One region of the Paenibacillus apii genome, then DNA from elsewhere that is predicted to be linked to it. Evidence: riboswitches for the same ligand, from Rfam matches in the RefSeq annotation. Region 1 holds a riboswitch; the other holds the start of a gene.
The links. A riboswitch is a leader RNA that binds a small molecule or an ion and turns the genes downstream of it on or off. The one in region 1 is predicted to bind cyclic di-GMP.
Positions count from the first base shown of each region.

Region 1 (7,930 bases):
GAATATCTTTGAATTTGATGAAGCTAAAGGCATGCTGAAGCATCTGCCGCTCGAAGGCGCGGCTCCGGTTGAGCTTCGTGAGAAAACGAGCGTCGGCGGACCGCTGGCTGTCCTTAACTCCTACTATGGCAAGTACACGACCGTACCGGATGACGCCAAAGGCAGAATGGATATCATCAAGAACATCATGGCTCCGCACATGAAAGAGGAAAACGTAATGCCAAGCGTATTCAACTCGATTGAAGAGCTGGACCGCCTGACTACGATTGAAGCCGACCTGTTCGCCTATGTCCTCAGAATGCGTACCGAATGGTACCAGAACGGCAAAGTGAATGAGCAGTGGGGCGATTATCAGAAAGAGCTGAAACGCCTCGGCCTGGATGAATGGCTGAAGATCAAACAGGACGGCTACGACAGAGCCACGAAATAATAAGCGATAAACGGCAAAGGCCGTGTTCCATGCAGTAACCTGCAGGGACACGGCCTTTTTCAATACATGAACGTTCCTATCATCAAGTCAATTTCATGGTGGAAATACAGGTGTTATCGCCTTCAAAAGTAGAGATTTCGGATTCGCTGCTTTTGCCGCCTTGCTCAATTTGAACATGGAACTTTTGGTCCCGCGGGAGCCAAAAATCGATAAATCCATTGTCAAACGTTTCAAATACATCTTTAATGACGACTTTGCCGTCCGCATCCGTTATCGTTACATTGAATTTCTCCTTCTCCATTTCTCCCTGGCAGCCGGTCAGGCTATGCGTGGCGCAGGGATGCGTCTTGTTCACATAGGGAGCAATGGACACGAAAAACTCGTCATCAGGCAGGCTGTAGGTCGTTTTGTTATTGTTCTCGGCAGTTACGGTAAGCTTGCTCGAAGTAATCGATGCGGATTTGGCTTCCAGCTTCCCCGCGCTGTAATCGTTAACCAATTGTTTGATGTTCGGGACCGTCTGGTTGGCGGTCTCTTTTGTTTTGCCCCCGCCCCCGATGGCATACGCTCCTACAAAGACAGCAATTAAAGCCCCGGTAATCAAAAGCTTTTTTCTCATGTTTGAACTCCTTGTCTGTTTTTTCTGAACAGAATTTATGGTCTTCTCCAGGCACCGCTAACACCTGCTGAAAATTGTAAGTTAGACGGGGGCATTTTTGCAATGACTTCAGTTCTCATCATTCCTGATCCCCCCATGAAAAGCCCCGGCCGATAAAATATCGGACCGGGGCTGGTTGACGATCAACTGACGAGATAAGTGCTTGGCTACCTGCAGAAAAAGAGATTGCGGTTTAGGGTGCTTAACGCTTGTCTTGGAGCGTTTAGTTCGCCAGCCGCAGGGTCTGCTGCAGGCCGTTGACGCTGTAGCGGTTAAAGGTTACTTTGCCTTCCAGGGTGACGATCCGCAAGGTATGGTCGCCGTCCGGAAGGTTGTTTTTCTCAAATACGACTTTATTATACCCTTCGAGATCGGCGGAGGTCAGATCAATCGTATCCTGCAGCACGTTGTCGATATAGACATCGGCTCTGCCTAAATTGCTCTGCACATTCGCGAGCCAGCGGACGCCGGTTCCCGTGAAGCTGAAGGATGCGACCTCCGCCGTCGTTTCGGTTTCGTTCCAGCTTCCGTTGTCATTGGTCACAATGCCCGGAGAATAATAGACGCCCGCATCGTTAAAGGCGTAATCATGCCAGCCGGAATCCACCGTTAACGACTGCTTGGGAGTGAGCTCTGCGAGGTCGATATTTACGCCTCCCGTATTGCTGCCGTCATGCCGCAGCATGATCGTGTTCGGCCCGTCCTCCAGCGTGACATCGGCCATGATGCTCTTGTAGGCTCCGGCGCCCGAGTTCTTGCCGGTTGAAACGAAGGTCAGCTTCTTGATCATCTTGCCGTTGACATACAGATTGAGCGTGGCATCCGCCGAGGTGGCGTAACCGACGTGGAGCGAATAGCTGCCGGCTCCCGGCATGATATTGATGATGCTGATGCTCGATCCGTTGCCGTGCATGTCGCGGACATAGCTGCCGGCGGAGGCGGCGGGGTCCAGCGCCGTTTTGGCGATGCCGCCAAGCTGCGCCTTCTCGGCCTCATACAGCGGACCGCCGGGGGTAACCGGCATATCCGGCACGATGAGCTGCACCGGGTCGCTCGGAGCGGAGACGTTGCCGGAATCGTCGACCGCCCGAACCGTATACGCGTAGGTGCGGTCGTAGCCGATCGACGTATCCGTGAACCGCGTCACCGAGGACGGCAGCGCCGCGATTTCCTCTTCGTCGCGGTACAGGCGGTAGCCGGTCGTCGCCCGGTTGTCGGCCGCTTCGTTCCAGTCGATCGAAGCGGAATTCCATGACGTCATTGCCGCGCCGGCCATGACCGGTTTCTCCGGCGCCTGGTCTTCCTTCGGCGTCAAATAGAGCTGGACCGCTTCACCGGCGGCTACGGTAAGGTCAAGGTCCAGGTAGGGCGACACGCTTCGGTCGTCCACCGAATAGGCGGCGCCGAGCGTGCTGCTGTCCCGGTACTGCTCCACCCGGTACGCGCCGCTCTCCGGCAGGGTGACCCGGACGCTCACATGGCGCGCCGGGGTGCCGGCCGGCTCGAAGTTCACGACGCTGATGATCCGCTTGTCGGATGAAGCGCCGATCGGGGATGCTCCGAGCGCGCGCGTATCGACGGCGCGGACATAGATCTTGCGGCCGGCGGATTCGTCGCCGCTCAGGAAGGTGTAGGGCAGCGGCGCGCCGTGAGTCGCATACGCCGCCGCCAGGCGGCGGAAGGTGCGCAGCCGTGTCTCGCCGCCCTCCGCCGAGTTGGCCGCCCAGGCCGCCGTGTCCGCCGCCCGTTGTGTGCTCCAATTCGCCGGACGGGCGAACAGCGCATAGTTCGGGGACGACGAATCGAATGCGGTATGCTGCATGATATGGTCCGCATAGCCGATGTTCCCCCGCATTTCCCGGTCGAAGGCGGCGGCGAATTTATACGCCGATGCGCCGAATTTGCTCTGGTCGGCATGAAGATCGTTCGCTCCCGATTCGGTCATGACCATTTCCTTCGGCAGCCCTTCTTCCGTGCCGCCGCCATAGGTAAGCAGGTTCTCGTTCAAGGCGCCGCCGCGTCCCTGCGCAAGTCCGGACAGCCCGTAGCTGTGGCCGTTCGTCAGGTCCGACAGCGCTTCGATCGGCCGCCGCTGCGCGGGGTCCCTTTCCCAGCCGTACGGTGTACCCTTGGTCGGCCAGTAGGCCCAGCCGGGGGCAACCATCTTGACCCAAGGGGTGTTGGCCTGCTCCGACTTCAGGAACTGGGCCAGCTCTACAAGCGAGGCTTGGTTATGATTGAACACGCCGGGCTCATTGTCCATTTCAATATAAGAGAAATACGAGCCGTAATCGGCCATGAACTGGCGGTAATACGCCTTCATGCTGTCCGGTACGTGACCGGCGGTCATGTCGGCGCTGTTCATAAAGTCCGTGCCGAAGATCCCTGTCACTGGCTGGAGGTTCAGATCCTTCAGGGTCTGAAGGTAAGAGACGATGCCGCTTTGCCACAGTTTCCTTGTGTCGGACCAGAAGCCAGTCCGCATCATATTTCCGCTGTAGGCAACGCCGAGCCATTCTGTTAAATCAGGCAGAAGCCGGGTTACATCATCGTTGAACACGAATGTATTGGTGATGGCGGTGCCCAGATGAACATACCGGCCGTGGATTGGCTCGGAGGCCGGGGCGGAGAGCGCGGTCATCGACAGCTCGTCCCACTCGTACCACAGGTACCCGTCTCCCGAAGTGCTGGAATAGGACCCTGCGTATACCTCTAGCTTCAGCGTGTTGTCTCCGGCCTTCAGCAGCTCATTCGGTATATACAGACGGTAGAGGTCGCGGTAAGCGAAGGCGCCGCCGCTGCCGGCCGTACCGGCAATCTGCATGAGTCCCGCCAGCCTGCCGTTTGAATAGACGGCCATTTGAGGAACGGAAATATAGGCGTTCAGAATATGAACGTCGAATTCCAGGCCGTATGCAGGCAGAGTTGGAAGTGAGTAATTGAGGCTGAGCGTTTTGTTGACGCTGGCCTTCATCCCTTTCGGGAACGACTTCCAATTGCCGGACTCGGCATCCGGCGAATAGACGGAGTAAGAAGCGGTCATGGCTTTGAAATCGGAGAATTCGGCGGAGCTTCCGTTATGGACGCCGATGGTCCAGAGCGTTCCGGCAGGCACCGACTCCGGCTCTGTGGCGGCTGCGGAATCACCGTACACGTCTTGTGAAACAGACACAGGATTGGAGCCGCCCGTCTGCTGATCGGCGAAGACGATGCCGGCGGGATTGGACGGGCTGCCGATGGCAAGCCCCAGCGCAAGCAGCGCAGTGATGCCTTTGGCGAGGATGCGGGAGCGGAAACGTGAAGCCTTTCTTGGGGTTTTTTCGGGTAATTCGGGGACAGGTTGACACTTTGATTGGCATTGGTTCATCATGGTGAATTCTCCTCCGGTTCAAAATATCCCTTTACGCCGCCGGTTTGCTCGGGTAAGCAGACCAGTGCCCGGATTGGGCGGAGGAGGAATAACTTTTAACAAACGCGGCAATTCGTTCAAACGGCAGCAATCGTTCAAAAAGCTCTTCCCCCGGAATGCCAGGCTGCCGCGCTCCATAATGGGCATAGCGAACCAAGGACATTCTTTTTCCGGCAGCACGGCTGCCACCTTCGTCCTCCGCATGACGGGGAACGAAGAAGGCCCTATGGCTTTGCGTCCTTGCCTTTCGACAAGTTTGCCTTTGTCACAATGGGTGAAGCTGGAATGATGCAAAAGATGTGAAACTCAGGACCTGCGCGTCAGGCGGCAGATCATTGTGGAAAACAGCTGCGGCTGCGGCTGCATAGGCGGGAGGGAAGAGAATAGTGGGAAAAAAGGTCTGAAATATGTGGAAAATGATAGCCGATACAGCCTATATAAACCTTCCAGCAGTTCAATAGTAGTATCGGACCAGTGCAGAGAAATTGTTAGTCATCAAACAAGGAATGGTTCTTTTTAACCTGTTAAGAATGTAATGGATAGGTACAAATGACTATGTAGTCTCCCGTTCCACCAGGCTGAACGAGAGCGGCTGGAGCTGCGGATTTCGCCCGAGCAGCGCCGGAGCCAGCAGCAGAAAAGCGTTCTCCGCCTGGCCCGCGATCGGATTTCGGACGGTGGTTATTCCGAGAGTCCGTGACAGCTCCGAATCATCGAAACCGACGATGGCCAGATCCCGGGGCACGTCCAGCTGCTGCCTGCGCGCCTGGCTAAGAACGCCCGCCGCGACCAAATCATTGGCGCACAGAATCGCATCGGGCCGATCCGTTCCCTCCATCAGGGACTGCACCACCCGCTCGCCGTCGCGAATGCTGTAAATGGAGGAGTAATACCATTTCTCGGCAGCGGGGAGACTGTGCTTAGACATGATATGTTCATAGGCCAGCCGTCGGCTCCTGGTATTGATGCTGCCTGGGCGGCCGAAAGCATTGGCGATACGCGAATAGCCCCGCTCGATCAAATGCTCCAGGGCGAGGGCATAACCGTCATATTGATTCATGGCGACCGACGGTATTTCCGGATGGTCCATGCGCTGCCACGAGACGATCGGCCCGTATTTGCAGTACGAAGCAATGACGTTCGTATCGTTCACGGAGGTCAGAATGAGCAGGGCGTCGACTCTTTTTCTTTTGAGATCATCGAAGGCCTGAAGCTCTTTGTGCCGATCTCCTCCGGTGGTATAAATAATGGTTTGAAACCCGTACCGGACGGAAGTTTCGACGAAGCCTTTCATAAATTGCAGGATAAGCTCGCTGAGATCCATGGTGATCATGCCGATTTGCTGGGTTTGGCCCTTGGATAAAGAAACGGCGTTCCGGTTGGGCACATAGTCCTTCTCCTTCATGATGGCGAGAATTTTCTCCCGGGTTTCCGGGCTGACGTGGGGGGAGTGGTTCAGGACCCGGGACACTGTGGCTTTGGAATAACCTGACAGCTTGGCAATCTCGTCAAGTGTGGACATAGGACTTGTTCTCCTTCGCAAGAAAGTGCTTGACATGTAACGCGTTCCAAGGTTTAGGATGCGGAAATAGAGCAGTATTTCTATCTTATCACAACAGAAAAGGCGGGAAAAAACATGAGCTTGCAATTTCCGGAAGGCTTTTTATGGGGCGGCGCGGTTGCCGCGAACCAACTGGAGGGGGCATATCAGGAAGACGGCAAAGGGTGGTCCACTCAGGACGTCATGCCGCATGGAGTCAAGACGCCTCCCACGGAAGTCCCTACCGAAGATAATATGAAGCTGATCGGGATCGATTTTTATCACCGGTATAAAGAGGATATCAAACTGTTTGCCGAAATGGGCTTCAAGGTGTTCCGGACGTCCATCGCCTGGTCCCGGATTTTCCCGAAAGGGGACGAGCTGGAGCCGAACGAACAAGGCCTGCAGTTCTACGACGACCTGTTCGACGAGTGTCATAAATACGGCATCGAGCCGCTGGTCACCATCTCCCATTATGAGACCCCGCTGCACCTCGCAAGAGCATACGACGGATGGGTGAACCGCAAGCTGGTTGATTTTTATGCGCGTTATGCGAGAACGATTTTTACCCGTTACAAGGACAAGGTGAAATATTGGCTGACCTTTAATGAGATCAATTCCATTCTGGAATTCCCGTTTATGAGCGGCGGAATCAACACCCCGAAAGAGAAGCTGGGCAAGCAGGAGCTGTACCAGGCAATTCACCATGAATTCGTGGCCAGCGCCCTGGCCGTTAAGATCGGACACGAGATCAATCCGGACTTCCAAATCGGGTGCATGGTGCTCAGCATGCCGATCTATCCGCTCACTCCCCATCCGGACGATGTGATCAAGACCATGGAGAGCGATCACAAAAACACGTTCTTTGCCGACGTCCACGCCAGAGGCTATTACCCGGGTTATATGAAGCGTTTCTTCAAAGAGAACGGCATCCATATTCATTTCGAGCCGGGAGACGAAGCGATTCTGAAGCATACCGTGGATTTCATTTCGTTCAGCTATTATATGAGCATCTGCGAAACGGCCGACCCGGACAAACAGATCCGGGGGGAAGGCAACCTGCTGGGCGGGGTCCCGAATCCTTATCTGGAAGCCAGCGATTGGGGCTGGCAGATTGACCCCAAGGGTCTGCGCTACATCATGAACGCGTTCAACGACCGGTACCAGAAGCCGCTGTTTGTCGTCGAGAACGGGCTTGGCGCCGTCGACCGGCTCGTGACGGACGAGAATGGCGGCAAGACGGTGGAGGACGGCTACCGTATTCAATATTTGCGGGATCATCTCGTTCAGGTCGCTGAAGCCATTGCCGACGGCGTGGAGGTCCTAGGGTATACGAGCTGGGGCTGCATCGATCTCGTCAGTGCGTCAAGCGCGGAACTGAAGAAACGCTACGGCTTCATCTATGTGGACCGTCATGACGACGGCTCGGGAACGCTTGAGAGATACCGCAAGAAGTCGTTTCACTGGTACAAGGAAGTTATAGCAACGAATGGACATAGCCTGTTCAAATGAGAGCGATAGGCCGGCTTTTAACAGGCAGGGGATTGGCTGGATACTTTAGCCGGTCCCTTTTTTTTGCGGCAATCCTCATTGATTGGCCAAAGCAGGAGGTAGACCTGCCCCGCGCGCCTCAACCTTTGGGCCGGTAATACGACGGACTCTTGCCTTCGACGGTTTTGAAAAAGCGGCTGAACGCGTGAATGCTGGAAAAACCCATGTTCTCGGCGATGACGGTCAGCGGGTCGGCGGTGAACTGAATCATATGCCTCGCGGCGTGGGCGCGCATGAGCTGGTGGTACTGGATGGGACTCATGCCGAAGGCCTGCTGAAACAGGCGGACCAGATAGTGCTTGCTGATTCCGGACATTTTGGCGATTTCATCGAGACTGACTT
Region 1 is NZ_JAAKGU010000011.1:49,578-57,507, forward strand. Features, by position in the region: gene G5B47_RS20040 (ABC transporter substrate-binding protein) at 1-430, shown strand, start outside; gene G5B47_RS20045 (CueP family metal-binding protein) at 513-1,049, opposite strand; gene G5B47_RS20050 (CBM35 domain-containing protein) at 1,312-4,458, opposite strand; cyclic di-GMP riboswitch class I at 4,667-4,768, opposite strand; gene G5B47_RS20055 (LacI family DNA-binding transcriptional regulator) at 5,051-6,019, opposite strand; gene G5B47_RS20060 (glycoside hydrolase family 1 protein) at 6,134-7,549, shown strand; gene G5B47_RS20065 (AraC family transcriptional regulator) at 7,668-7,930, opposite strand, start outside.

Region 2 (7,930 bases), on a different contig from region 1:
GACGCTTGTAATCTCGATGTATACCTTTTTAAATGTCTTCAAGCTCCGCTCTCCGTTTCTCTTACCATTGATCCGCGGCGTAGCGGAGTCCAAGCTGTCGCCGCGCATCCTCCATAATTTCCGCCGTCGCCAGCGAGCTCGCATGCGAATTGACGGAGCTCTCGCGTTCTCCCGCCTTCAACAGGCGGATAAACTCCTCAGCTTCGTAGTACATCGACTCATAGGTCTGCGGCAGGGTCAGTTCCTCGACAATTCCGTCTCTGTAGCGAATCTTGACCTCGTACGGCTGACTGATCTTGTCAATGATCATCGTGCCGTTCTCGCCCTGAATTTCCGCCGGCAGATAGGATTCGGTAATTTTGGAGTACATCACGACGGCATCCATATCGCCGTAACCCATAACGATGCTGCCCTCGCCGTCAACGCCGGAGGATAGCATTACACCTGTCGCCTTCACCGTATCCGGCTTCCCGAACAGCACGACCATGGGATAAAGACAGTAAGTGCCGAGGTCCATCAGAGAGCCGTTAGAGAACGCCGGATTGAAGGCATTCAGCACCGTCCCCTGAAGGAAAGCGTCATACCGTGAGGAATACTGGCAGTAGCTGGCGAAGTACCGCCGAACCCGGCCGATTTTATAAAGGTTCTCCTTGATAATGTTGAAGTTGGGAACGAGTGTCGATTTCATCGCTTCCATGAACAGCACATTATTGCGCCGCGCGGCTTCGATAACGCTTCGCAGCTCGGCCGCGTTGGATGCGGCGGGTTTCTCGCACAGCACATGCTTGCCGTGATTGATGCATGTAATCGCATGCTCCGCATGGAGCGAATTGGGACTGGCGATATAGACGGCATCGATTTCGTCGCTTGCCGCCATCGCCGCAAGATCGGTGTATACGGAGGCTCCGGCGTATTTCGCGGCGAATGCTTTCCCCTTCTCTTCGCTGCGGGAATACACGGCGGTCAGCAGAAAATCTTCATTTTCCAGTCCCGACTCCAAAAAGCGGTCCGTAATCCAGTTGGTTCCGACTACGCCAAAACGAATGGTCATGCAGCTATCTCTCCCTTGAATGGCATTCTTTTATTCCTTATCCGATCTCGGCGGATAGCGTATAGAACGCCTCGAGCTGTCTTGCGATCTCGGCCTTGTCATGCTCCACCACGGTCATATGCTGCGGCAGCGCCGACAGACCGGCGATCTGCGCCGGGAATTCCTGGCTGATCTTCAGCAGGGAGATGGCTTCGTCGAACTTGGCAGGATGCGCGGTCGCGAATGTAATAGCGATCTCGCCCGGCCCGTTATACGCTTCGTAAGCGGCAATGCCGCAGGCGGTATGCGGGTCAAGCAAATAGCCGGATTCCTGCTTGTACTTGCCAATGACGTTCAGACACTCGTCATTCTTCACGCCAAGCGCGGCAAATTCGGTCTGTACCTGCTCAAGCAGCGCCGAATCAACCGTAATGACTCCTTCACGCTGGAGTTTCGCCATGTAATCGGATACCTTCGCGGAGTCCTCGCCAAGCAGATAGTACAGGTACCGTTCGAAGTTGCTGGCCACCTGGATGTCCATCGAAGGGCTGTGCGTGCTTTTGAAATCGCCGGGCTTGTACTCTCCGGTCTTCACGAACCGCTCCAGAATGTTATTCTCGTTCGTGGCGATGATCAGCTTGCCGATCGGCAGACCCATCTTCTTGGCGAGATAGCCGGAGAAAATGTTGCCGAAGTTACCGGACGGCACGCTGATATTGACCGTCTTGCCCTGCACGCTCTGCGGCAGATGCAGATAGGCGTAGAAATAATAGACAGTCTGGGCCAAAATCCGTACAAAGTTGATCGAGTTGATCGCCCGCAAATGGTACTGGCTCTTGAAGTCCAGATCTGCGAACAGCTCCTTGATGACTTGTTGACAGTCGTCGAAATTGCCTTTAACCGACAGGTTAAGCACATTGGCATCGTCCACCGTCGTCATTTGCAGCTCCTGCACCTTGCTGACCTTGTTATGGGGATGCAGAATGCAGATCTTGATGCCTTCCTTGCCGCGAACGCCCGCAATGGCCGCCGCTCCGGTATCGCCGGAGGTTGCGCCAAGGATATGAATAATTTCGCCCCGCACTCTGGAAATATAAGAGTACAGCTCGCCCATGAACTGCAGCGCGACATCCTTGAAGGCAAAGGTCGGCCCGTGGAACAGCTCCAGCACATACAGCGAATCATTGATTTCCTTAAGCGGTGTCACTTCCGGATGGCGGAAGGAAGCGTAGCTCCGCTCGACCATATCCTTCAGGTCGCCGTCCGGAATTTCGCCGTTCGTATAGTAGGAGAAAATCTTCAGGAACAGCTCCTGAAAGCTTAAGGAGCGCCACTCCTCCAGTGTCTGTGCGGACACGGAAGGAATCACGTCCGGAATCATCAATCCGCCGTCATCGGCCAGGCCCATCAAGACCGTATCGATAAAACCTTTCGGTTCGACCTTGCCTCTAGTGCTAATATATTGCATTTTTCTACTCAGCCCCCTGAATTTCGCGCTTTCGAATTTACCTTATATATTAACACGTTTATGTGTTAAAGTCCGGTGAATATTACACGATTTCGCCTGTTTTGCGCTTTTTAACGTTTCGCCGCCTTTACAGGTCCGTTTTCTGAAGCTCTTTCCAGACAGTCTTGTTGCTGTACTGCTTCTCTTCGCTGACGTCCTGCCCGAACCAATCCGGCGCTTCGAAGCTCTGAGCCTCCTCCAGGGAGTGAAATTCGACTTCGACAACCGTCAGCTTCAGTTGATGGTAGACATCGATTTCCAGCGTTATGCCGTTCCATTCGCCGGTAATCCGTTCCTTGATCAGCGGCACCGCCCGGACGGCCCGAATCATCTGCTCGTACAGGCCCTGCGAGATTTCGTATTCGATTTCCTCCCGGCTGATGCCCAGCCCGTTCTTGAAGGTATGCGTGTAATGCACCTCGCCGGAAGCGAGATCTTCGATTTTGCGCACGCGCAGCTCCTGCGGCCCGTCAATCGCCAAATAGGTCTGCTCAATGCGCTGCCGGCTGTGAACAGTCAGCTTCCCCTCCTGAACGAGCTGCTGCGGAAACTCTGGAAGCAGGAACTTGCGCTCGATTTCCATTGCCATCACTATTTCTCTCCTTTTCACGTGGTCAGGTTAATAAATTGTAAAATGGGGCTCAAAGGAAGTCAATCCGGGAACAATTTGCTAAAATAGAAGAATCGGTGCGTCAAAATCGCGCCAGTCCAACATATACGGAGGCAACTTTTGTGGATTATATCATACTGGACATTGAATTCAACGGCCGTAAGTTTGCCAGCGAGCATCCGATGGAGGTTATCGAGATCGGGGCCGTGCGGCTTGATGCTTCCCTTCGTCCTGTCGACGAGTTCACTTCGCTGATCAAACCCGTGTATTTCGCTACGCTGAACTCTTTCATTAAGAAAAAAACGGGGATTCCGCAGGAAGAAATCGATATCGCCCCCCGCTTTCCCAAAGTAATCTCCGCCTTCCTGCGCTGGCTCGACCAAAGTCCGGATGGCGTGCTGCTGCTAACCTGGGGCGGTGAAGATATGAAGCGCATTATCCAGGACACCCGCATGCATAAGCTGGACGACACCTACTGGCTGAAGACGCCGTACTACGATCTGCTCAAAGGTCTCCTGCGCGCCCGCGGCCTGAAGAACGATATCAGCGTGGAAAGCGCCATGGAGCTTCTGGGCCTGGAATCCGCCGGCTCCGCGCACCGGGCGCTGGGCGACGCTCGCATGACGGCAGATATTTTCCGCGGGATTTACAGCGAGCTGGATCTGGATCAGGTGAAATACTACAAAGACACCTTCTCCAACGCCCGGGAGCGCAAGATGGTCAAGATCGCGATCAAAGCAATTCTGGCGCAAAAGATCATCCCCACCTGGGAGCTTGTCGTGGAGCATTATTTTACAGGTAAAACTCCGCTGGACGACCCGCGCAAGGCCGAGGAGCTTCAGCGTTTCTTTGCCGCGGAGCTTGAGAAAGCCACCTCCCGTCCCGCAATCTCTCCTTCCCCTTCCCCGGCCAACCGGCTGAGTCAAAGCTAAAGAATAGCCGCCCTTCCTTTTCGGCAGAGCCCTTGCTTCTGCACCCTCAAAAGAGCACCAATCGGTGCTTTTTTTATACTGAAAAAAGGTTTGACATTGACGCTGCGTAAAGGTGTACATTGAGCTTGTGAGGAGGTGCCATCACGGAATACACAGTGCAAAAACTCGCGAAGCTTGCGGGGATCAGCGCGCGCACGCTGCGTTATTACGATGAATTCGGGATTTTGAAACCGTCACGGATCAACTCCTCCGGTTACCGCATCTATGGCCGGCCCGAGGTCGATCTGCTGCAGCAGATTTTATTTTACCGCGAGCTGGGTCTAAGTCTGGAGAACATTAAGGCTATCGTAACCTCGCCCTCGTTCGACGGGACGAAAGCGCTGAGGACGCATCATGGCAGGCTGCTCGCCAAAAGAGAACAACTCGACCGGCTGATCTCGAATGTGGAGATAACGCTGGCCGAAAGGGAAGGAAGGATTACAATGAGCGACACCGAGAAATTTGAAGGCTTTAAACAAAAAATGATCGAAGACAACGAGCAGGCCTACGGCACGGAAGCGCGCGGGAAATACGGCGACGAAGCCGTCGACCGGTCCAATAAACAGCTGATGAACATGACCGAGGAGCAGTATGCGGCCGTTCAAAAAATGGAAGAGGACATGTTCGCTTCGTTGGCTGAAGGCATGAAGACCGGCGATCCCGCCGGTGAGGCCGCGCAGCTAGCCGCCGATCTCCATCGGCAGTGGCTCACATTCTTCTGGGGCAGCTATTCCCCGGAGGCCCATGCGGGGGTCGCACAGATGTACGTGGAGGACGAACGCTTTACCGCCTACTATGACAAGCGCGGAGCGGGGCTTGCCCGCTTCCTTAGAGACGCCGTACACGCCTACACGTCCAAATCAAACTGAAGAATTTATCGAGTTTCGCTAGGCTAAGCCAGGGCAAAATGTTTTTTTCTCTGGCTTTTTTATCTGCATATTCATTTACCGCGTCGCACCAGTCCCCCCTTTACGGCAGTGCTTCTTCGGTCAGGCAGGGCAAAAAATTTAGATCGAATAAATGGGACTTTTGTTGTATGATGGGTGGGATTGGATAATAACCCCTGGGTAATTAAGCCCTGGTAGGTTGGTCTTAAGTCAATCTGTAGAATAAGAAACGGCAAATCCGTACGAAAGTCGGAGACGCAAAGCCACGGGTCTAAGCAAGGTCGCTCCTTGTATGACAGCCGGGTTACCTATATCTCTTCACGGGTTGGCTTTTTTGTTTTGCCATTAATTAAGTTATGAAAGGGAGATTGTATGTTGGGAAGGTTACTAGGTAGAGTTGCATTCATCATTATGTTTTTTGTAGTGCAAGTCTTATCTTTCTCGGGGCTCTCGTATGCAGAAAGCCAAGCTTCATTACATGACATTAATCGTCATTGGGCCGAGGAAGAAATAAAAGAATGGATAGGCAATGGATTGATCTCGGGCTACGCCGATCGAACCTTTCAACCTGATAAAGTCATCACCCGGGCAGAATTCATATCGCTGGCGAACAAAGCGTTTGGTTTTTCCCATAAGTCTGACCAGACCTTTAAAGATGTCCCGCAGGGAAAATGGTTCTACAACGATGTATCCAAAGCCAAATTTACAGGCTACATCTCGGGGTTCGGAGACGGCACCCTCAGGCCTGACCAACCGATAACGAGAGAAGAGTCTGCCAAAATCATTTACCAGCTTATGCAGCTGGAAGAGGGGACAGTAACGAGAGATACTGAAGCCTTTCAGGATGAACAGCAAATGTCTGCCTGGAGTAAACCATACATAAAAGCGGTTGCTTCCAAAGGTTATCTGAAGGGATATCCGGATAAAAGCTTCCGTCCTCAGAAACCCATCACAAGAGCTGAAGCTGTAGTGGTGCTAGATCAAGCTGTAGGTCAATTGATACACCAGCCTGGAACCTATGATCTGAAAAATACGGTTGGCGGGAACTTAACGATCAACAGCGGCGGAGTCACCCTAAAGAATGCTGTCATTAAAGGCGACCTCATCCTGGCAGCGGGAATTGGCGAGGGCGAGGTGCTGCTTGATCACGTAACCGTTGAAGGAAGAACCATTGTGAACGGCGGCGGGGAGAACAGTATCGTCATTCAAGACTCTATGATGAACCAGGTGATGGTTCAAAAGGATCTCGGACGAGTCAGACTTTTTACGAAGGGCGATACAAGCATCAGCAGCACTGTCGTCAAATCGGGAGCGAAGCTGGAAGAAGACCAGGGAAACGAAGCCTTTAAATCGGTTTCCGTTGAAAGTACGTCAGTCAATGATGTCGTGCAATTTGAGGGCACTTTTGCAAAAGTCGCAGTAAAAACGACGGTAACGATCGAAATTTACGATCAATCCACCATAGCTCTGCTTGAAACTTACACAGGTTCAGAAGGGTCCGCTATCAAGCTGCTGGATACTGCCGTATTGAAGGAGATCATTCTGCAGGCAGCCGCGAAGATCACAGGAGAAGGAACTATCCTTAAAGCCGAGATTAATGCGGAAGGTGTTAGCTTCGAGCAACTCGTACAGGAGTATATTCTCTCGGAGACGGTGAAGGTCGTGGTAATTGGCGGGAAGGAAGTAGGAAGCAGCAGCCCGGTTCCGACGGTTCCTTCGCCAGGAGCAGGGGGCAATCCTCCGGGGCCTGTATCTCCCGCGCCCGCATCTCCGGCGCCCGTATCTCCCGCACCCGCATCTCCGGCACCCGCATCTCCGGCACCCGCATCTCCGGCACCCGCATCTCCGGCACCCGCATCTCCGGCACCCGGACAGCCGCCTGTAGGGCAGCCTGCCCCCGAACCGGGTAAGGTACTGGATATTAGAGCTGCTTTTATTGTTCAGGACAAGCTATACACCCTGTATCAGGCAGACGATGATTATTCGGCCGTAAAATGGAAGGTCACAAATTCGGTCACACAGGACACGTACCAGACCGAATATGCCGAAACGGTACAAGACGTTGGAATCTACAGCATCCCGGGCGGAGCGCTTCCTCCGGCGTCGTATAACGTCACTAATCCGAATTCGTCTCAGCATTATTCAGGAGTTATGTTATCCAGCGTTACGGTTAACGACAGCGTGTATGCTAAAGTTTATTATAGCGGCACCGAGATGATCTCTTATCAAATCAATGACTGCTACACCGTCCATGATCTTGACAACCAGATGCCGGCACAAGCGGTTCCGCTCGCTGCTGGGGATACCTTGGCGATGGTTTATGGAGATCAGTTTGAGGTCTTTGCAACCTGGAACGGGAGCGGCTGGGAGCTTAAAGCGATTAACGATCAATTAGAGGCGCCAACCCATCTAACGGCATCGACGGTATCGAATAAGGCGATCGCTCTGCAATGGGATCCGGTTACAAATGCGGATCAGTACCACATTTATTACAGCGCAACACCTACGGGCGAGTTTGTTCCCTTAAAGGATCAGGACGGTCAACCTCTTACCGTAACGGGCACGACTTATGTTGACGGTACGAATCTTCCGCATACAACAAGATATTATGTGGTTACTGCGGCGAAAGCCGGAGTCGGCATGGAATCGGGACCAAGCAGCGTTGCTAGTGCCACAACCTATTATAATGCGCACATCGGCTTGGATTTTCAGATAACGGATACGGTCAGACACCCGTCGGAGCCGATCCTCTATATCACGGATAAACTGAATAAGAAGCTGTATCGCGTCAATTACGCAACGGGCGAGAAAGACTCAATTTCCTTTACCCTTGCACCGGAGAGTATCACGTATGCAGATGGTAAAATCTATGTGTCCTTGCTGAAAGCGGAGCATTCTTCCTATACAGATATCGCGCAGCAGCAA
Region 2 is NZ_JAAKGU010000012.1:170,106-178,035, forward strand. Features, by position in the region: gene G5B47_RS21380 (radical SAM/SPASM domain-containing protein) at 1-42, opposite strand, end outside; gene G5B47_RS21385 (Gfo/Idh/MocA family protein) at 62-1,051, opposite strand; gene thrC (threonine synthase) at 1,089-2,498, opposite strand; gene G5B47_RS21395 (CYTH domain-containing protein) at 2,626-3,126, opposite strand; gene G5B47_RS21400 (exonuclease domain-containing protein) at 3,270-4,079, shown strand; gene G5B47_RS21405 (MerR family transcriptional regulator) at 4,235-4,987, shown strand; cyclic di-GMP riboswitch class I at 5,227-5,317, shown strand; gene G5B47_RS21410 (S-layer homology domain-containing protein) at 5,417-7,930, shown strand, end outside.
Region 2: another riboswitch for cyclic di-GMP. It lies ahead of G5B47_RS21410 (S-layer homology domain-containing protein); the one in region 1 lies ahead of G5B47_RS20050 (CBM35 domain-containing protein).